Regions from separate parts of the Micromonospora sp. Utrum1 genome, predicted to be linked through region 2. Evidence: riboswitches for the same ligand, from Rfam matches in the RefSeq annotation. Region 2 holds a riboswitch; the other holds the start of a gene.
The links. Region 2 has a riboswitch for thiamine pyrophosphate ahead of AC0OLQ_RS32230 (thiamine phosphate synthase). Riboswitches for the same ligand answer to the same signal wherever they lie in the genome.
Positions count from the first base shown of each region.

Region 1 (6,698 bases), 690 kb from region 2:
GAGGAGACCGCGCCGACCCCGCCGCCGCCGGGCAGGGGCAGGGTGGCGTCGCCGTACGGGGCGCCGTTGTCGAGCACCACGTCGGCGAAGTCGGCGAGCTTGCGGCCGGACGGGTGGCGCGAGGTCATCCGGGCCGAGTGCTGCGCCGAGGTGATCGCCACCAGCCCGTGCCCGCGCTCCTTGACGACGGCGGCGAACTCGACCATCGCCCCGTTCACCCCGGAGTTGGAGGCGAGCACGAAGACGTCCTGCGGCCGGACCGGGGCCAGCTCGTAGAGGCGGTGCGCCACGGCCGGCTCCCGTTCCAGCTTCGGGCCGAGCACGTCGGCCGGCTCGCCGCCGTGCAGGACGAGGTCGCGCAGAGCGATCCGGTTGGTCGGGACCAGCCCGCCGGCCCGGCCGGCGATCTCCATGGCGAGCGCCTCCGAGTGGCCGGTGCCGAACGCGTGCACCACCCCGTCGGCGCGCAGCGACGTGGCGATCAGGTCCGCCGCCCGGCCCACGTTCTCCCGCTGGTCGGCCGCGACCCGGCCGATCGTCTCGGTCACCACCGCCAGGTACGCCTCGGCGCTCACCGTCATGCTTCCTCCGTCCGTCGGGGTCGGGCCAGCCACTCGACCGCGAAGTCGACCGCCGCCCGCTGCCTCATCAACCGGCCCGTCCCGTCGCCGACCGGCCCGAGCCGCACCGCGCCCGTGGCCTCCAGGTCGGCGCCGAGGCGGGCGAAACACTCCTCGTCCAGGCGCACGTCGTCCCACCACACCCACTCCCGGCCGCCGTCGGCGGTCAGCACCGCCGCGCCGCAGCGCTGCCGGGGCGGCGCGGGCTGCCGGTACTCGGCCAGGTGCAGCGAGGTGTTGCTGCCGTGGTCGACGCCGAGCAGCAGCACGTCGGCGTCGCACTCGTAGAGGCGGGCCAGCGGCGAACCCTCGCCCAGCATGTCGGCCCGCGCGTGGCCGGCGACGATCCGCGCGGCGGCTGGCCCGAGGGCGGCGAACGAGACGTACGGGTGGTCGCTGCGGAGCGCCCCCGGCCAGGTGCGCACCAGCTCGGCCAGCGCGCCCATGAACCGGCTCGGGGTGACCGCCGGGTCGAAGCCGGGCAGCTCGTCGCGGATCACCGGCCACCAGTCCGGCGGCACGGGCGGGTTGTTCCACTCCGCCGGGTCGCTGTTGTCCGGCGTGTGGGTGGGCACCACCACCGTGCCGTCCGGGCCGAGCGCGTCGCGCAGGGCGAGCAGCATCGCCTCGGGGCCGCCGCAGAGGAAGCCCAGCGGGCGCAGGGAGGTGTGCACCAGCACGGTGCCGCCGGGGCGTACCCCGAGGTCGCGGAGCTGGGCGGCGAGTGACGCGCGGGTGTGCGGCCTGGCCGGGGTGGGGGTCATCGGCCGACGCGGGCGAGGATCGCCGCGGCCAGCGGGCCGGGCGCCTCGTCCGGGATCCAGTGGGTGACGTCGGGCAGCACCACGAAACGGTAGTCGCCGGTGACGTGGGCGGCGCACGCGTCGGCGGCGGTCCGCCCGATCGCCACGTCCTTGTCGCTCCAGACGAACGTGGTCGGCACGCCCACCGGCCCGACGGCCTTCATGTCCGTTCCGGTCATCGCCCGGTACCAGTTCAGGGCCGCGGTCAGCGCGCCCGGCTCGCGCATCGGGTCGGCGTAGCGGGCCACGCGGGCGGCGTCGCCCACCCCGGCGAGCATGCGGCGCAGGGTCGCGGCGCGGAACGCCAGCAGCACCTTCTCCGCCTTGCCGGGCTTGCGGAACAGGGCGATGTAGGAGGAGCGGGCCTTCTGGCGCGGATCGGTGGCGAGGGCGTGCCCCATGGCCGCCGGGTGCGGCACCGAGACGGCGGTCAGCGTGCGGACCCGCTCCGGGTGCGCCGCCGCGAGGCCCCACGCCACGATCGCGCCCCAGTCGTGGCCGACCACGTGGGCGGTGGTCACCCCGAGCGCGTCGAGCACGCCGGCCGCGTCGGCCACCAGCTCCGGGATCCGGTACGCCCCGACGTCCGCCGGCCGCGCGCCGGGCGAGTAGCCGCGCTGGTCGAGCGCGTACGTGCGCAGCCCGGCGTCGTGCAGCGCGGGGATCACCTCGTCCCACTCGCCGGCGTGCTGCGGGAAGCCGTGCAGCAGCAGGACGGGTTTGCCGCCCTCGGGGCCGCCGGTGCGTACCTCGAACGTCAGACCTCGCGCCTCGACCCGCATGATCGCCACCCTAACGGGCGATCGCCCTGCTGGGCCCGGGGCCGGGGTCGGTGCTAGCGTCTGCGACGAGACAACTTCACATCCGACAGGGGAGCGCACAGCGCTGAGAGTGCGGGCCGGTGCCCGCAGACCCTCGAACCTGATCTGGGTAATGCCAGCGCAGGGAGTTCGGTCGACCTCCAGCCGCGCCGCCGTCCGGTGACCACCGGGCGCGGCGTGCGTCTTCTCCTGGTTCGCCTCACAGAACTGGGAGCAACCATGGACAGCACCAACCGGTGGCGCACCATCGACATCGTCGTGGCCTCCGTGCTCGCGGTGGCCTTCGGCATCATCTTCTGGGCCTGGGGCCTGCTCTGGAACGGGCCGGCCGACGCCATCCCGCTGCCCGGCCGCGCCGTCCTGTACGGCGTCTGGCTGGTGCCGGCCGTGCTGGGCGCCCTGGTCGTCCGGAAGCCGGGCGCGGCGCTCTTCACCCTCACCCTGGCCGCACTGGTCTCGGTGGCGCTGGGCACGAGCTGGGGCTGGACGATCGTCGTGCAGGGCCCGCTGGAGGCGGCCGCCGCCGAGCTGGCTTTCGCGCTCTTCGCGTACCGCAACTACCGGCTGCCCGTGGCGCTGCTCGCCGCGACGCTGGCCGGTCTCGCGGCGGCGATCTACGACGTCTTCGTCTGGTACCCGGGCACCGCGTGGGGCAGCTTCCGCCTCCCCTACATCCTGCTGACCGCCGCCAGCTCGCTGGTGGTGGCCGGCCTGGGCAGCGTCGCCCTCACCCGATCCCTGGCCAACACGGGCGTCCTCGACCGCTTCCCCGCCGGCCGCGAACGCGCCGCCGTCTGACCGCCCCCCGTCGACCGCGTTGATCAAGGAGTTTGCGTCGGCCGAGGCGGTTCTCCAGACGCAAACTTCTTGATCAACCAAGCTGGGGCCGGAGGGCCGGAGGGAGGTGGTGTGGTGGGGGCCGTGAGCCTGCGGGGGTTCGGGTGGCGGCACGCCGGGCGCAAGGGCTGGGCCGTGCGCGGGGTGGACCTGCGCATCGAGGTTGGCGAGCGGGTGCTGCTGCTCGGGGCGTCGGGGGCGGGCAAGAGCACGTTGCTCGCCGCGCTGGCCGGTCTGCTGCCGGAGGACTCGGGCGAGCAGGAGGGCATCGTCGAGATCGACGGGCTCGACCCGCGCAAGGCCCGGGAACGGGTCGGCGTCGTCTTCCAGGACCCGGAGAGCCAGCTGGTGATGGCCCGCTGCGGCGACGACGTGGCGTTCGGGTTGGAGAACCGGGGGGTGCCGGCCGACGAGATCTGGCCCCGGGTGGACGAGGCACTGCGACGCGTCGGCTTTCCGTACCACCGGGACCGGCCCACGGCCGCGCTCTCCGGGGGTGAACAGCAGCGGCTCGCCCTGGCCGGGGCGCTCGCCCTGCGGCCGGGGCTGCTGCTGCTCGACGAGCCCACCGCCAACCTCGACCCGGCCGGCGCCACTCTGGTCCGGCGGGCCGTCGCGGACGCCGTCGACGCCGACACCACGCTGATCCTGGTCGAGCACCGGGTCGCCGAGGCGCTGCCGCTGATCGACCGGGTGGTCGTGCTGGAGCCCGGCGGCGGCGTGCGGGCCGACGGGCGGCCCGACGCGGTCTTCGCCGCGCACGGCGACGCGCTGGCCGACGCCGGGGTCTGGGTGCCCGGCCACACCGTGCCCCCGCGGCATGCCAGCACGCCGCCCGGCGAGGTGCTGCTCGCCGCCGACCGGCTCGGCCTGCCGCCCCGGCTGGCCCCCACCGACCTTCGGGTACGCGCCGGCGAAGCCCTCGCCGTCCTCGGCCCCAACGGCGCCGGGAAGTCCACCCTGGCCCTGCTGCTCGGCGGGCTGCTCCGCCCCGGCACCGGTACGGCCACCGCCACCGAGGCGCTGGCCGGTGGGGACGCCCGCACTCCCCCGCACCGCTGGCGGGCGCCCGCCCTGGCCCGGCGGATCGGCTCGGTCTTCCAGGACCCGGAGCACCAGTTCGTCACCGGCACCGTCCGCGACGAGCTGGCGCTCGGCCCCCGCCGCACCGGCCAGCCCGAGCCGGCCGTGACGGCGACCGTGGACGCCCTGCTGGCGCGGCTGCGACTGGACCGACTGGCCGGGGCCAACCCGTACACCCTCTCCGGCGGCGAGGCGCGGCGGCTGAGCGTGGCGACCGCCCTGGCCACCGCGCCCCGCCTGCTGATCTGCGACGAGCCCACCTTCGGCCAGGACCGGCGGACCTGGCGGGAGCTGATCGACCTCTTCGCCGAGCTGCGCGACGCCGGCCACGGCGTCGTCGCGGTCACCCACGATCCCGACTTCGTGGCCGCGCTCGCAGACCGGACCGTCACCCTGGAGCGGCGGACGCCCGGAGGTCGGCCGTGATCGGCGTCGAACCCGTCGCGGCGGCCGGCGCGCCGCTGGCCCGGCGCAACCCGGTGGCGAAGCTGGCCGCCGCGTTGCTCTTCTCGGTCATCCTGATCGCCACCCTGGACCCGGTCGCCCCGGCGATCGCCATCGCGGTCGAGTTGGCCGTGCTACCGCTGTTCGGCATCCGCTACCGGCTGCTGGCCCGGCGGGCCTGGCCGCTGCTCGCCGGCGCCGGCGGCATCCTGGTCACCCTGGTGCTCTTCGCCGCCGATCGCTCCGGCCCGGTGCTGGTCGAGGCCGGCCCGGTCACGGTCACCGAGGGCGTGCTGGTCACCGCGCTGGGCCTGGTGCTGCGCATGCTCGCGGTGGCGCTGCCGGGGATCATCGTGTTCGCCACCACGGACCCCACCGACCTGGCCGACGCGCTGATCCAGAACGCGAAGGCGCCCGCCCGGTTCGCCATCGGGGCGCTGGCCGCGTTCCGGCTGGTGCCGCTCCTCGAGGAGGAGTGGCGGATGATCAGCATGGCTCGGCGGGCCCGGGGCGTGGACGCCGGCCGCAACCCGGTGGCCAGGCTGCGGCTGTTCGCGTCGACGGCGTTCGCGCTGCTGGTCGGGGCGATCCGGCGCGGCACCCGGCTGGCCGTGGCGATGGACGCCCGCGGCTTCGACGCCGGCACCCCGCGTACGGTCGCCCGGCGGCAGCGCTTCACCCGGGCCGACGCCCTGCTGGTCGCCGTCGCGGCGGCGGTGGCCGGGGCGGCGCTGGCGGTCAGCATCGCGCTCGGCACCTTCCGCCCGCTGATCGGCTGATGCGGCGCCCCGTCAACCCCGCGGCTGAGCCAGCCCGCTCCGATACGCCAGTACGACCGCCTGCACCCGGTCCCGTACCCCGAGCTTGGCGAAGATGCGGTTCACGTGCGTCTTCACGGTCGCCTCGCTCACGAAGAGCTGGCCGGCGATCTCACGGTTGGACAGGCCGAGCGCCATCATCCGCAACACCTCGGTCTCCCGCGCGGTCAGCTCCGCCAGGCCGGGGTGGCCGACCACCGACGCCGTCGCGGTGTAGTGGTCGATCAGGCGACGGGTGATCGACGGGGAGAGCAGGGCGTCACCCCGGGACACGGTCCGCACCGCCTCGGCCAGCTCCCTCGGCGGGGTGGTCTTGAGCATGAACCCGGAGGCGCCGGCCCGCAGCGCCCGGTAGACGTACTCGTCGAGGTCGAAGGTGGTCAGCATGATGACGCGGGTCTCACTCCGGGCGGCCAGGATCCGCTCGGTCGCGGCGATCCCGTCCGTGGGTGCCATGTGGATGTCCATGAGCACCACGTCGGGCTCGTGCCGGATCGCCAGCTGCACTGCTTCCTCGCCGTCGGCGGCGTCTGCGACGACCTCGAGGTCGGACTGCGCCGTGAGAATCATGCGGAGGCCGCCGCGGACCAGCGCCTCGTCGTCGGCGATGAGGACCCGGGTCATCCGGTGATCCCCGCCGGGGGTAGCACGGCGGCAGACGCCTCGGCGTCGAAGGGCAGCTCCACCCGCACCTCGAAGCCGCCCTGCGCGCGCGGAACAGCGCTGAACGTTCCGCCGAACAGCTCCACCCGTTCCCGGATGCCGGTCAGGCCGTGCCCGGTGCCGGCGCTCCGCCGGGCCGGGCCTGCCCCGTCGTCGACGACATCCAGCCGGAGGGTATCGCCGGCCACCTCGATCGAGACGCGGACCGTCGAGCCCGGGGCGTGCCGGGCGGCGTTGGTCAGCGCCTCCTGGAGAATCCGGTACCCGCTCACATCGGCAGCTGCGGGAATCGTGCCGAGGTCACCCGTGACGGCCACGTCGACCTGCCCGCCGGCAAGGCGCACCCCGGCGGTCAACGGATCGATCCGCCGCAGCGACGGCAACCCTTCCGGGACCGCCTCCGCGCCGCGGAGGATCACGAGCAGCCGGCGCAGCTCGGTGACCACCTCGCGTCCGACGTCCTGGACCACGTCGAGGGACGCGCGGGCCTGATCCGGGTCCCCGTCGAGCACGGCCTGCGCCGCTCCGGCCTGCAGCACCATCACCGAGACACCGTGCGACACGATGTCGTGCAACTCCCGGGCCACCCGCAGCCGCTCATCGGTCCGG
Region 1 covers NZ_CM170071.1:6,172,336-6,179,033, forward strand. Annotated here, with positions in the region: gene AC0OLQ_RS28910 (sugar isomerase domain-containing protein) at 1-581, opposite strand, end outside; gene AC0OLQ_RS28915 (AAC(3) family N-acetyltransferase) at 578-1,384, opposite strand; gene AC0OLQ_RS28920 (alpha/beta fold hydrolase) at 1,381-2,205, opposite strand; TPP riboswitch at 2,283-2,389, shown strand; gene AC0OLQ_RS28925 (ECF transporter S component) at 2,464-3,042, shown strand; gene AC0OLQ_RS28930 (ABC transporter ATP-binding protein) at 3,157-4,590, shown strand; gene AC0OLQ_RS28935 (energy-coupling factor transporter transmembrane component T family protein) at 4,587-5,387, shown strand; gene AC0OLQ_RS28940 (response regulator) at 5,400-6,050, opposite strand; gene AC0OLQ_RS28945 (sensor histidine kinase) at 6,047-6,698, opposite strand, start outside.
Region 1: it holds a riboswitch for thiamine pyrophosphate, as region 2 does, so the genes downstream of both, AC0OLQ_RS28925 (ECF transporter S component) here and AC0OLQ_RS32230 (thiamine phosphate synthase) in region 2, are expected to answer to the same signal.

Region 2 (6,698 bases):
TCTCCGGCGGCCAGCAGAAGCGGTTCGCGCTGGAACTGCTGCTCCGCGGCCCGGACGAGGTGCTCCTCCTCGACGAGCCGGACAACTTCCTCGACGTGCCCGGCAAGCGCTGGCTGGAGGCCCGGCTGCGCGAATCCGGCAAGTCGGTGCTCTACGTCTCGCACGACCGGGAGCTGCTGGCCCAGACCGCCGACCGGGTGGTCGCCGTGGAGGGCGGCAGCGCCTGGGTGCACCCGGGCGGCTTCGCCAGCTGGCACGAGGCCCGGGTGGCCCGGCACGCCCGCCTCGACGAGCTGCGCCGCCGCTGGGACGAGGAACACCAGAAGCTGCGCGAGCTGATGCTCATGTACAAGCAGAAGGCCGCGTACAACGACGGGCTGGCCTCCCGCTACCAGGCCGCGCAGACCCGGCTGCGCAAGTTCGAGGAGGCCGGGCCGCCGCCCGTACCCCCGAAGGACCAGGACATCCGGATGCGGCTGACCGGCGGGCGGACCGGCAAGCGCGCGGTGATCGCCGAGGCCCTCGAACTGGACGGCTTGACCTATCCCTTCGACCTGGAACTCTGGTACGGCGACCGGGTCGCGGTGCTCGGCGCGAACGGGACCGGGAAGTCGCACTTCCTGCGCCTGCTCGCCCGCGGCGGCACCGACCCGGACCCGGCCAACACCCCGGTCGACGGCGCGGCGGCCCTCGCCCCCGTCGCGCACGACGGCCAGGTACGCCTCGGCGCCCGGGTCCGCCCCGGCCACTTCTCGCAGACCCACGACCGGCCGGAGCTGATGGCGAAGACGCTGGTCGACATCCTGTGGCGGGGCGACGACCACCGGGCCGGCATGGACCGGCACGCGGCCATGGCGGCGCTGTCCCGGTACGAGCTGGCCGCGCAGGGCGACCAGCGCTTCGGCACCCTCTCCGGCGGCCAGCAGGCGCGCTTCCTGGTGCTGCTGCTGGAGCTGTCCGGGGCGACCCTGCTGCTGCTCGACGAGCCCACCGACAACCTCGACCTGGCCTCCGCCGAGGCCCTCGAAGCGGGGCTGGCCGCGTTCGCCGGGACGGTGGTGGCGGTCACCCACGACCGGTGGTTCACCCGATCCTTCGACCGGTTCGTGCTGTTCCGCGGTGACGGCGAGGTGGTGGAGACCCCGGAGCCGGTCTGGGACGTGCGGTGATCGACGCCGCGCTGGTCGACCGACTCTGCGCGGTCGAGGGCGTGGTCGCGGTGGCGCTCGGCGGCAGCCGGGCCCGGGGCGAGCACCGGCCGGACTCCGACTGGGACCTGGGCCTCTACTACCGGGGTCCGCTGGACGTGGCCGCCCTGCGAACGCTGGCCGGCTCGGTCGCCGACGGCGAGGTGGCGCTCACCGCGCCGGGCGGCTGGGGACCCTGGGTGGACGGCGGCGGCTGGCTGCGCGTCGGCGGGGTGCCGGTGGACTGGATCTACCGCGACCTGGACCGGGTGCACGCGGTCTGGGCGGAGTGCCGGGCCGGCCGCTACACCGTCGGGACGCAGGCCGGGCACCCGCTCGGGTTCTACTCCCACGCGTACGCCGGTGAGGTGGCGCTGGGCCGGGTGCTCGGCGACCCGACCGGGGAGCTGACCGCGCTGCGGGCGCGGGCGCAGGCGTACCCGCCGGCGCTGGGGGAGGCCCTGGTGGCCGGCGGCTGGGAGGCGGGCTTCCTGCTCGACGGGGCGGCCAAGGGCGCGGCCGCCGGCGACGCCGGGTACGTGGCCGGCTGCCTGTTCCGTGTGGTCGGGGTGCTGGTCCAGGCACTGCACGGCCGGGCCGGGCGCTGGCTGGTCAACGAGAAGGGCATGATCGCCTCGGCCGGGCGCCTGCCGGGCGTGCCACCCGACTTCGCGCGGCGGGCGCAGGCGCTGCTCGGCGCGGTGGGGCGTACGCCGGAGGAGTTGGCGCGGACCCTGGCCGACGCCCGGCAGCTGGTGGCCGAGGCGCTCGGCTGAGTGGGCCGGCGGTCAGCGGCATAGGGTGGATCTCGTGACTGAGATGACCTACCGCCGGTTGGGCGACTCCGGGCTCGTGGTGTCCGTCGTCGGCATCGGCTGCAACAACTTCGGCCGCAAGCTCGACCTCGACGGCACCCGCGCGGTGGTGGACGCCGCGCTCGACGCCGGGATCAACTTCTTCGACACCGCCGACATCTACGGTGAGCCGCAGGGCGGCTCCGAGGAACTGCTCGGGCAGGCGCTCAAGGGCCACCGGGACGACGTGGTGGTCGCCACCAAGTTCGGCATGGACATGCACGGGCTGAACGGGCCGGACCACGGTGCCCGGGGGGCCCGCCGCTACATCGCCCGGGCGGTCGAGGCGTCGCTGCGCCGCCTCGGCACCGACCACATCGACCTGTACCAGATGCACGAGCCCGACCCGGGCACCCCGATCGATGAGACCCTCGCCGCGCTGGACGACCTGGTGACCGCCGGCAAGGTGCGCTACCTCGGCAACTCGAACTTCGCCGGCTGGCAGATCGCCGACGCCGACTGGACAGCCTCCTCGCAGGGCCGCACCCGCTTCATCTCCGCGCAGAACCACTACTCGCTGCTGCAGCGGAGCGTGGAGGCCGAGGTGATCCCCGCGTGCGAGCGGTTCGGCCTGGGCATGCTGCCGTTCTTCCCCCTGGCGAACGGCCTGCTCACCGGCAAGTACAAGCGCAACGAGGCCCCGCCCGCCGGCAGCCGGCTCTCCGGCGGCGGCCGGTACGCCGAGCGCCTGGCCGCCGCCGACTGGGACACCATCGAGGCCATCGAGGCGTACGCGGCCGAGCGCGGAATCAGCATGCTCCAGGTGGCCATCGGCGGGCTCGCCGCCCGGCCGGCGGTGACCTCGGTGATCGCCGGTGCCACCACCCCCGAGCAGGTACGCGCCAACGCCGAGGCGGGCACCTGGCAGCCCACCGACGAGGACCTGGACGCCCTCGACGCCCTCCTCTGACCCACCCGCGCCTCCGCTGCCCCGGCACCCTTCCCGGCTGCCGGGGCAGCCTGCTGTCCGGCCCCGCCCTCTCCCCACGCGGGCGAGGGCATCAGGACAGCATGACGTGACGGGGGGATCACCCGCTGTCCCGTCCTCCACCCCGGACGGTCCGTGGGAAATTCCCCACCCGCCCCTTGGCGGATCCGGACGCACGTCGTACGGTAGGCCCGCAAGTGACCCACGGGAGCCCGGTGCCACCGGGCTGAGAGGGGGGCTGGAAGCCCCCGACCGTCGAACCTGATCCGGGTAATGCCGGCGCAGGGAGGAGAGTTGCCGTGCCGTCCCTGGGACGACTGCATCTGATCACCGACACCCGGCCGGGGCGCGACCCGCTCGCCGTGCTGCGTGCCGCCCTGCCGGTGGCCCGCGCCGAGCTGGTCGTCCAGGTCCGGGTGGAGGACGAGGCCACCGACCGGGAGGCGTACGAGCTGGCCCGCCTGGTTGTCGGGCTGTGCCGGCCGTACGGGGCGACCTGCCTGGTCAACGACCGGCTGCACGTCGCGCTGGCGGTGGACGCCGCGGGCGGCCACGTCGGCGCGGAGGACCTGCCGGTGGCGGCCGCCCGCCGGGTGCTCGGCGCCGACGCCGTGCTCGGCGCGACCGCGCGGGAGCCGGGCGGTGCCGCCGCCGCGGTCGCCGCCGGGGCCAGCTACCTGGGCGTGGGCCCCTGCCACGCCACCACCACCAAGGCCGGCCTGCCCGACCCGATCGGCCCCGCCGGGGTACGCGCGGTCACCGGCGCGGTGGACGTGCCGGTGATCGCCATCGGCGGGGTGACCGCCGCGTCGGTGCCGGCGCTGCGGGCGGCCGGGGCGTACGGGGTGGCGGTGGTGGGGGCGATCTCGGCCAGTCCCGATCCGGCACGCACGACCGCCGCGCTGATCGAGGCCCTGACGTGCTGACCCGACCGGACGTCGCCATCGTGGGGGCGGGACCGGTCGGGCTGGCGATCGCGTGGCGGTGCGCGTCGCGTGGGCTGCGCGTGGTGGTGCACGACCCCGCCCCGGGGACCGGGGCCTCGCACGTCGCCGCCGGGATGCTCTCCCCGGTCGCCGAGGCGTACTTCGGCGAGCACGAGCTGACCGGGCTGCTCGCCGACTCCGCCGCCCGCTGGCCCCGCTTCGCCGTCGACCTGGCCGAGGCGGCCGGAGCGGAGGTCGGGTATCGCGCCGACGGGACCCTGGTGGTCGGGCTCACCGCCGACGACCTGGCCGAGGCGCGGCGGCTCTGGTCGTACCAGCAGGGGTTGGGGCTGCCGATCACGCCGCTGCGCCCCTCCGAGCTGCGTGACCGCGAGCCGGCGCTCGCCCCGCGGGTGCGCGGCGGCGCGGTCGCCCCCGGCGACCACCAGGTCGACCCGCGCCGGCTGGTCGTCGCGCTGCGGGCGGCGGCCGAGCGGGCCGGCGCGGTGCTGCGCCCGGCCCGGGTCGGCGCGCTGTCCGAGGTGGACGCCGGGGTCACCGTGGTCGCGGCCGGCTGCGGCGCCGCCGCGCTGACCGGGCTGCCGGTCCGGCCGGTCAAGGGCCAGGTGCTCCGGCTCCGCGCGCCCGGTCGCGGCGCGCCGGACTTCCGGCACGTGATCCGGGGGTACGCCGACGGCGAGTCGATCTATCTGGTGCCCCGGGACAGCGGGGAGGTGGTGGTCGGGGCGACCGTCGAGGAGCGCGCCGACACCGAGGCCACCGCCGGCGGGGTGCTCCGGCTGCTCCGCGCCGCCGTCGACCTGGTCCCGGAGCTGGCCGAGTACGACCTGGTCGAGGCGACCGCCGGGCTGCGCCCCGGCACGCCGGACAACGCGCCGATCATCGGGCCGCTGCCCGGCCGGCCCGGCGTGCTCGTGGCCACCGGGCACCACCGGCACGGCATCGTGCTCACCCCGGTCACCGCCGACCTGGTCACCGAGCTGATCGTCACCGGCGAGCCGGACCCGCTGCTCGCCCCCTTCACCCCGGACCGGTTCGGGAAGGAGCCCAGGTGGAACTGATCGTCAACGGAGCGGGCCGGGACCTGCCCGGCGGTGCGACCGTCGCCGACGTGGTCCGCGCGGTCACCGCGCAGGAGCGCGGCCTGGCGGTCGCGGTGAACGGCGAGGTGGTGCCGCGCGGCGGCTGGTCGTCGACCGTGCTGCGCAACGGCGACCGGGTCGAGGTGCTCAGCGCCGCCCAGGGCGGGTGAGCCGGATGTCCTTCGAGATCGGTGGGGTCGGCTTCGGCTCCCGGCTCATCCTCGGCACCGGTGGCGCGGCCAACCTGCACGTGCTGGAGCAGGCGATCCGCGCCTCCGGCACCGAGCTGGTCACCCTGGCGCTACGCCGGGTGGACACCGCCCCGGGCGCCGCCGGCGGCCTGCTCGACCTGCTGGACCGGTGCGGCGTACGGCTGCTGCCGAACACGGCCGGCTGCTACACCGCGTCCGAGGCCGTGAAGGTGGCGCAGCTGGCCCGGGAGGCGTTCGACACCGACTGGGTGAAGCTGGAGGTGATCGGCGACGAGCGCACGCTGCTGCCCGACGGGGTGGAGCTGCTGCGCGCCGCCGAGGAGCTGGTGGCCGACGGGTTCACCGTGCTGCCGTACACCTCGGACGATCCCATCCTGGCCCGGCGGCTGGCCGACGTGGGCTGCGCGGCGGTGATGCCGGCCGGCGCGCCGATCGGCTCGGGGCTGGGCGTGAGCAACCCGCACCACATCCGGCTGATCCGGCAGAGCGTGGACGTGCCGGTGATCCTCGACGCCGGGATCGGCACCGCCTCCGACGCCGCGCTGGCCATGGAGCTGGGCTGCGACGCCGTGCTGCTGGCCAGCGCGGTCACCCGGGCCGCCGATCCGGTGGCGATGGCCACCGCCATGCGGCACGCCGTCGAGGCGGGCCGGCTGGCCTACGGGGCGGGCCGGATCGCCCGCCGCTTCCACGCCCTCGCCTCCACTCCCGACGAGGGAAGGCCGGACCTGTGACCCCGCCGCTCGGCATCGGGAGCGCGGTCCGCTCCGCGGATCCTGGCGGGAGAGGGCCCCACTCGGGCACTGCCGTGCCGTCGGGCGTGGTGCTGCTCACCGACCGGTGGCAGGCGCGGCGCCCCCTGACCGAGGTCGTCGAGGCGGCCGTGGCCGGGGGAGTGCGCTGGGTGGTGCTGCGGGAGAAGGACCTGTCCCGGGCCGAGCGCGCCGCCCTGGCCGCCGAGCTGCGCGCGATCCTCGCCGACGCCGGCGGCAGGCTGATCGTCGCCGGGCCCGACCCGCTCGACGGCGACGCCGTCCACCTGCCGGCCGCCGGCCCGTACCCGCCGCCGGTTGTCGGGCTGGTCGGCCGCTCCTGCCATGACGCCACGGAGCTGGTCCGACTCACCACCGAGGACTACGTGACGCTCTCGCCGGTCTTCCCGACGAGGAGCAAGCCCGGCTACGGGCCACCCCTGCACCCCGACGGGCTGCGCGAGCTGGTCGCGGCCAGCCCGGTGCCGGTGCTCGCACTCGGCGGCATCGGGACCCCGGAACAGACCCGGGCGTGCGTAGCGGCAGGAGCGGCCGGCGTGGCGGTGCTCGGCGCGATCATGCGCGCCGAGGACCCCACCGAGCTCGCCGCCACGCTCACAGCGGCCCACGAAGCGGCTGGTCGGGCCGGGCACGGTCGGCCGCAGCCCCCAACCGCAACCACCGAGGAAAACCAGTGACGCCGAAGACCATCCTCACCATCGCCGGATCCGACTCC
Region 2 covers NZ_CM170071.1:6,862,475-6,869,172, reverse strand. Annotated here, with positions in the region: gene AC0OLQ_RS32245 (ABC-F family ATP-binding cassette domain-containing protein) at 1-1,169, shown strand, start outside; gene AC0OLQ_RS32240 (nucleotidyltransferase domain-containing protein) at 1,166-1,963, shown strand; gene AC0OLQ_RS32235 (aldo/keto reductase) at 1,989-2,951, shown strand; TPP riboswitch at 3,164-3,274, shown strand; gene AC0OLQ_RS32230 (thiamine phosphate synthase) at 3,269-3,895, shown strand; gene thiO (glycine oxidase ThiO) at 3,889-4,977, shown strand; gene thiS (sulfur carrier protein ThiS) at 4,968-5,168, shown strand; gene AC0OLQ_RS32215 (thiazole synthase) at 5,165-5,944, shown strand; gene AC0OLQ_RS32210 (thiamine phosphate synthase) at 6,019-6,660, shown strand; gene thiD (bifunctional hydroxymethylpyrimidine kinase/phosphomethylpyrimidine kinase) at 6,657-6,698, shown strand, end outside.